Parasedimentitalea psychrophila: one gene and its partner. The protein of the gene in region 1 interacts with the protein of each later gene in a pairwise test. Links are inferred from orthologs where the notes say so. Each region holds a gene or a part of one and is shown in the gene's direction. Other genes may lie near its edges.

Region 1 (3,473 bases):
TGGCGCAACAAACAGATCCGCCACCAACAATTCGCCGCCGGTACGACCGGAGCGTGACTTCCAAGATGCCATCACCTTTGATGATCCGGGAGAAACGATCTGGGATGCCTTTGGCGGATCCAACGCTGAGCAGACCGTGCAGGTAAACCGTTACCTGTGGTCGGCGTCGCTGGATGTGCTGAATTTCCTGCCAGTGCAGTCTGTTGATCCCTTTACCGGGTTGATCATCACCGGCTATGGCACCCCTCCCGGTGGCGGTCGCTCTTACCGCGCCACGGTGCATATCAAGGATCCGGCGCTGGATGCGCGGTCCCTGAACCTGTCGCTGCACTCCAAGGGTGGCACCGTCAGCGCCGCCACAACCCGCGCCGTGGAAGACGCCATATTCTCCCGGGCCCGGCAGTTGCGGATTGCCGACAAAAAGCTCTGATCCAGCTGACCTCTGGATCATCGCCGATAATCTCAGTATGACAGCGCCGGGTCTTGACCCGGCGTTTTTATTTAAAGGACCGCAAGATGTCGCGTTACGAAGCCTCCGAAATCGAAGCAAACTGGCAAGCGGCCTGGGAAAAGGCTGGAATCTTTCAGGCCAAGCGCACCGCAGACAAGCCAAAGTACTATGTGCTGGAGATGTTCCCCTATCCGTCGGGCCGCATCCACATGGGCCATGTGCGCAATTACACCATGGGCGACGTGGTGGCGCGCTATAAGATCGCGACCGGCCATAATGTGCTGCACCCCATGGGCTGGGATGCCTTTGGCCTGCCTGCGGAAAATGCCGCCATCGCCATTGGCGGCCACCCGAAAGAGTGGACCTATAACAACATCGCCGACATGCGTGGCCAGATGAAACCGCTGGGGCTGTCGATCGACTGGTCCCGCGAATTTGCCACCTGTGACCCGGAGTATTACGGCCAGCAGCAGGCGCTGTTCCTCGATTTCCTGAAGGCAGGATTGGTCTACCGCAAGAACGCCGTGGTGAACTGGGATCCGGTTGATATGACGGTGCTGGCCAACGAACAGGTCGAAGGCGGCCGGGGCTGGCGCTCGGGGGCCTTGGTTGAGCGGCGCGAGCTGACCCAATGGTTCTTCAAGATCTCTGATTTCTCGGACGAATTGCTGAGCGCGCTGGACGGTTTGGACAACTGGCCCGCCAAGGTGCGGCTGATGCAGGAGAACTGGATCGGCAAGTCGCGCGGGCTGCAGTTCTCGTTTGAGCGCACCGACGGCGGCGATTCGATTGAGGTTTACACCACCCGTCCCGACACCCTGAATGGTGCGTCTTTTGTCGGCATCTCGCCGGATCACCCGATTGCCAAACAGCTTGAGTCGGACAGACCCGAACTGGCTGAATTCCTTGCCGAATGTCGCAAGGGCGGCACCACCGAAGAGGCCATCGAAACTGCGCCCAAGCTGGGCTATGACACCGGCATCCGGGTCAAGCACCCGCTGAGCGGCGCCGAGCTGCCGGTCTGGATCGCTAACTTTATTCTGATGGAATACGGCACCGGCGCGATTTTCGCCTGCCCGGCGCATGACCAGCGCGACCTCGATTTCTGCCGCAAGTATGACCTGCCGGTGGTGGACACCTTCTATGCGATGGACAATGACACTCCGGTGGCAAATACCGCCTTTGTGCCCGCCAAGTCTGAAAAGGTCCGCTGGGTCGATCACTTTGCCGGGCTGACCGAGGCCACTGGCGAGGACGCGGTCAATACCACCGTCGATTTTGCCGAAAAAGCTGGCTGGGGCACCGGCGTCACCAAGTTCCGTCTGCGCGACTGGGGCCTGTCGCGGCAGCGGTTCTGGGGTTGCCCGATTCCCGTGGTGCATTGCGATGCCTGCGGCGTGGTGCCGGAAAAGAAAGAAAACCTGCCGATCGAGCTGCCCGAGGATGTCAGTTTCGACAAGCCCGGCAACCCGCTGAACTGGCACCCGACATGGCGTGACTGCGCTTGCCCATCCTGTGGTGAGCCCGCCAAGCGCGAAACCGACACCATGGACACATTCGTTGATTCGTCCTGGTATTTCGCCCGCTTCACCGCGCCAGATGCGGAAACCCCGACTGATATGGCCGAGGCCGAGTACTGGATGAACGTCGATCAGTATATCGGCGGCATCGAGCACGCGATTCTGCACCTGCTGTATTCGCGATTCTTTGCCCGCGCGATGCAGATCACCGGACATTTGCCGGACAAGGCGATTGAGCCGTTTGACGCGCTGTTCACCCAAGGCATGGTCACGCATGAAATTTACCAGACCCGTGGCGAAAACGACCGTCCGGTCTATCACCTGCCCGAGGATGTAACCGGCGGCAAACTGGCCGACGGCAGTGAAGTTGAGATCATTCCCTCGGCCAAGATGTCGAAGTCCAAGAAGAACGTGGTCGATCCGGCCTCGATCATCTCGGCCTTTGGCGCTGATACTGCCCGCTGGTTCATGCTGTCCGACAGCCCACCCGAGCGGGACGTGGAATGGACCGCTGCGGGGGCCGAGGCGACTTATAAGCATCTGGCGCGCGTTTACCGGATCGCCAATGAGATTGCCGGTGCGGATGTTGCTGCCAATGGCAACGACGACGCTCTGCTGCGCGAAATGCACAAGGCGATTGAGGAAGTCACCAAAGGCGTCGAGAGCTTTGGCTTTAACGCTGCCATTGCCAAACTGTACGGTTTCACCGCGACGCTGGCAAAATCCAAGGCCGGGTCCGACGCCAAGAAACAGGCGGTGAAAACGCTGGCACAGCTGATGTCTCCGATGACACCACACCTGTCTGAACAAATCTGGCAGATGCTGGGCGGCGAGGGCCTTGTCACCATCGCGCCTTGGCCGGTGGCGGACCCGGCGATGCTGATTGACGAAACCGTCACCCTGCCGATCCAGGTGAACGGCAAGCGGCGGGCGGAAATCAGCGTGCCCAAGGACATGGACAAGGCTGAGGTTGAAAAACTGGCGCTGGCAACGGATGCTGTGCAAAAGGCGCTGGATGGAAAGGCGCCGAAAAAGGTGATTGTGGTGCCAGGTCGTATCGTCAATGTCGTTGTTTGATCGCAGAACCCTGCTGGTAATGCTGGCGCCTCTGGCGCTGGCGGCCTGTGGCTTTACCCCGGTCCACGCCCCCGGCGGCAGTGGTGATGCACTATATGGTCAGGTGTCAGTGCAGGCGCCCGAGGACGTTCCCTCAACCAGCGAAGTCGATTCTTACCTGTTGGTGCAGAATTTGGAACATCGTCTGGGACGTACAGATGCAGGGGCCTATCAACTGGACCTGACGCTTAGCACCCGTGACGATGGCCAGGCGATCACCGATGACAGCCAGACCACCCGCTATTCCCTTCTTGGCAAGGCCAGCTATACGCTGACCCGGAAATCGGACGGCAAGGTGGTTGCCAGCGGCGAAGAACAGGCCTTCACCGGCTATTCCGCCACCGGATCCACGGTGGAAGCTCTGGCCAGTGAACGGGATGCGCATC
Region 2 (3,336 bases), 2.1 Mb from region 1 along the record:
CGGTTAACCTGGATGCGAAGACGGTCGAAGTAGATGGTAAATCCGTGCACCTGACCGGCAAAGAATACCAGATGTTGGAGCTGCTGAGCCTGCGTAAGGGGACGACGCTGACCAAGGAAATGTTCCTGAACCATCTGTATGGCGGCATGGATGAGCCGGAGTTGAAGATCATCGACGTATTCATCTGCAAGCTGCGCAAGAAGCTCAGCACTGCGACAGAGGGTGAAAACTACATCGAAACGGTCTGGGGTCGCGGATATGTTCTGCGGGATCCGCAGGTGGAACAAATGCCGAGCAGCCCACGCTTGGCTGTTGGCGCCTGAGCCTATCCGGTAGCGGTGCCTCAGGGCGCCGCTGCTGTATTGCCCGGCAAGGAATTCTGTTCGAGTTGGTTTGAACATCTGGACCCGGCGCGCCTCACATCCTATCACCGTGACAGCAGGTGACAGGGGGCGCACATGAGCCAGACCAACAAGACAAAAACCACATCTCTTTCTGAAAGCGATGCCCGCATTGAATTGCTGCATCTGCAAGAGAAACTACGGCTGGCTGACCTTGATTATCACCAAAAAGATTCTCCGACATTGTCGGATGCGGACTATGATTCGGTAAAGCGGCGTTACCTCGACCTGCTGAAATGGTTTCCACAGCTTTCCCAGATTGCCACCCAAGTCGATCAGGTCGGCGCACCGGTCGCCTCTGGATTCGGAAAAATCTCTCATGTGCTGCCAATGCTGTCTTTGGGCAATGCATTTGACGATGAGGATGTTGAGGCTTTTGACGCTAGTGTTCGCAAATACCTCAGCCTGGCAGCGGAGCAACAGCTGTCCTATAGCGCAGAGCCAAAAATCGACGGGTTGTCGCTGTCTCTGCGATATGAAAACGGGAAACTGCTGCAGGCGGCGACGCGGGGTGATGGCTCTACCGGTGAAAATGTCACGGCAAATGCCCTGACTATTTCAGATATCCCGCAACAGATTGCCAATGCGCCAGACGTGCTGGAGGTGCGTGGCGAGGTCTATATGAGCCACCAGGACTTTGCGGCATTGAATATCCGCCAGCAAGAACGCGGCGGCAAAGCCTTTGCCAATCCCCGCAATGCGGCGGCGGGATCCTTACGCCAATTGGACGCCGAAATTACCCGCTCCAGACCTTTGCGGTTCTTTGCCTACAGCTGGGGCGAACTCTCTGCGCCCCTTGCAAAAACTCAAATGGACGCCATCAAGCGACTGACTGATTTTGGGTTTAAAACCAACGCTTTAACTAAGTTGTGTCTGTCCCCAGTTGGGATGATCGAACATTATCATAAAATCGAAGCACAGCGGGCATCCTTAGGATACGATATCGACGGTGTGGTGTATAAAGTGAATGACCTTGGCCTGCAGGGGCGGCTTGGTTTTCGGTCGACAACGCCCCGCTGGGCGATCGCCCATAAATTTCCGGCCGAACTGGCCTGGACCCGGATCGCGGCCATCGACATTCAAGTGGGTCGCACTGGCGCCCTCAGTCCGGTTGCCCGATTGGTGCCGGTGACAGTTGGCGGCGTGGTGGTTTCCAATGCCACGTTGCACAATGAAGATTACATCGCCGGGCGTGATTCCAAAGGCGAAGACATCCGCGGCGGCAAGGACATCCGAGTTGGGGATTTTGTGCAGGTGTATCGCGCCGGCGACGTGATCCCCAAGGTGGCCGATGTAGACCTGGGTAAACGGCCCGACGATTCAAAGGCTTATACCTTTCCTGCCCTTTGCCCTGATTGCCATAGTCCGGCTGTACGCGAAGAGGGAGACGCCGCGCGTTATTGCACGGGCGGACTGATTTGCCCCGCTCAAGCCAAGGAAAAGCTGAGACATTTTGTGGCGCGCAAGGCCTTTGATATTGATGGGCTCGGCGCAAGGCAGATAGAGTCCTTCTATGAGAACGATGATCTGCAAATTCAGGAGCCGGCCGATATCTTCACATTGGCAAGGCGGGATGCGGCCAAATTTACCAAACTGAAAAATCGAAGTGGCTGGGGCGACCAAAGTGCTGCGAAGCTGTTTGCGGCCATTGAAGACAAGCGCCGGATAGCCTTTGGCCGGATGTTGTTTTCATTGGGTATTCGCCATGTGGGCGAAACCGCAGCCAAGGATTTGGCACTGCATTTCATGAGCTGGGTTAAATTGGTAGAGGGTGTTGATACCGCGCGTTCAGCAGCCCTGGCATGGCGAATGGCGGATGAGGCCGAAGACGCAGAACGTATTGCAGCTAAATCCTCAAACCGACGTGCAAAAATCAAGGAAACACGGGATTCGGTGATCGCGGCTTGTGAAATTCAGCCTGGGTCTGCAGCCGCGTGGCAGGGTCTTACAGGCATTGATGGCATCGGCGCCTCTGTCGCCCTTTCATTGACAGACGCCTTTGCAAACGTTGCAGAACGCGCTGCAATCATGAGGTTGGCCGCCGAACTTGAGATTGTTCCACCGGAAGCCCCCCCCAATGAAAGCCCGGTCGCCGGGAAAACTGTGGTGTTCACCGGCACATTGGAAAAAATGAGCCGCGCCGAGGCCAAATCACGGGCTGAGGCTCTTGGGGCCAAGGTGTCCGGATCCGTTTCCAAGAAGACCGACATATTGGTGGCCGGCCCAGGGGCGGGGTCCAAAGCTAAGAAAGCCTCCGACCTTGGCGTCAAAATCCTTGATGAGGACAGTTGGCTTGCTCTGATAGACCAGGCATGAGCGGTCGCCCGGAAATCCTGTTCCCCCTGTTCTCTGAAGTCGAAGCGCTGCAGGGCGTTGGCCCAAAGACAGCGCAGAACTTCGCTCAAATGGCCATTGAAACGCCGCGGGACCTGTTGTTTTTACTGCCATATTCCGTTGTTGATAGGCGGACCCGGGCAACAGTAAAAGGTGTCGATTTACCTGCCGTGGTGACCGTTGAAGTGACCATTGGTGAACATCGTGCCGCGCGTAATCGCGGCGGCGCCTATCGCATTCTAGTCACCGATGCTGAGATCGATTTTCAACTGGTGTTTTTTCACGGTCGCAGCAGATACCTGGAGTCTCAGGTGCCGGAAGGGGCCCGTCGCGTTGTCTCCGGTAAGGTAGAATTGTTCGACGGATTGGCGCAAATGGTGCATCCAGATCATATGGTGCCGTTGGATGAGGCAGCTGAGATCCCAGAGTTTGAGCCCGTCTACAGCCTGACTCAGGGCCTCACCCAGAAAACGATCTGCAAATCCGTTCGCAGTGCATTGGCGCGGCTGCCGGAACTGGAAGAGTGGATTGATCCGGCGCAGATGGCGAAAGAAAACTGGCAGCAGTGGCACCGCTCCGTTGTCAACGCACATCAGCCAAA

Evidence for each region.
Region 2: the proteins of leuS (region 1) and ligA interact in binary tests that used the Escherichia coli proteins (3 or more experiments, as listed by UniProt). The link is inferred for Parasedimentitalea psychrophila from one-to-one orthologs.

The regions. Positions count from the first base shown.
Region 1 is NZ_CP127247.1:1,808,107-1,811,579, reverse strand. What follows is about bases 130-3,282. They hold leuS (leucine--tRNA ligase), read left to right. Parts: upstream 130-516; coding sequence 517-3,048; downstream 3,049-3,282. Other genes in these bases: lptE (LPS assembly lipoprotein LptE), read left to right, coding at 3,035-3,282; QPJ95_RS08740 (DUF3576 domain-containing protein), read left to right, coding at 130-430. In the rest of the region: more of QPJ95_RS08740, read left to right, coding at 1-129; more of lptE, read left to right, coding at 3,283-3,473.
Region 2 is NZ_CP127247.1:3,956,025-3,959,360, forward strand. The notes cover bases 72-3,087. They hold ligA (NAD-dependent DNA ligase LigA), read left to right. Parts: upstream 72-458; coding sequence 459-2,717; downstream 2,718-3,087. Other genes in these bases: ctrA (response regulator transcription factor CtrA), read left to right, coding at 72-323; recG (ATP-dependent DNA helicase RecG), read left to right, coding at 2,714-3,087. Outside these bases: more of ctrA, read left to right, coding at 1-71; more of recG, read left to right, coding at 3,088-3,336. UniProt on the Escherichia coli protein: DNA ligase that catalyzes the formation of phosphodiester linkages between 5'-phosphoryl and 3'-hydroxyl groups in double-stranded DNA using NAD as a coenzyme and as the energy source for the reaction.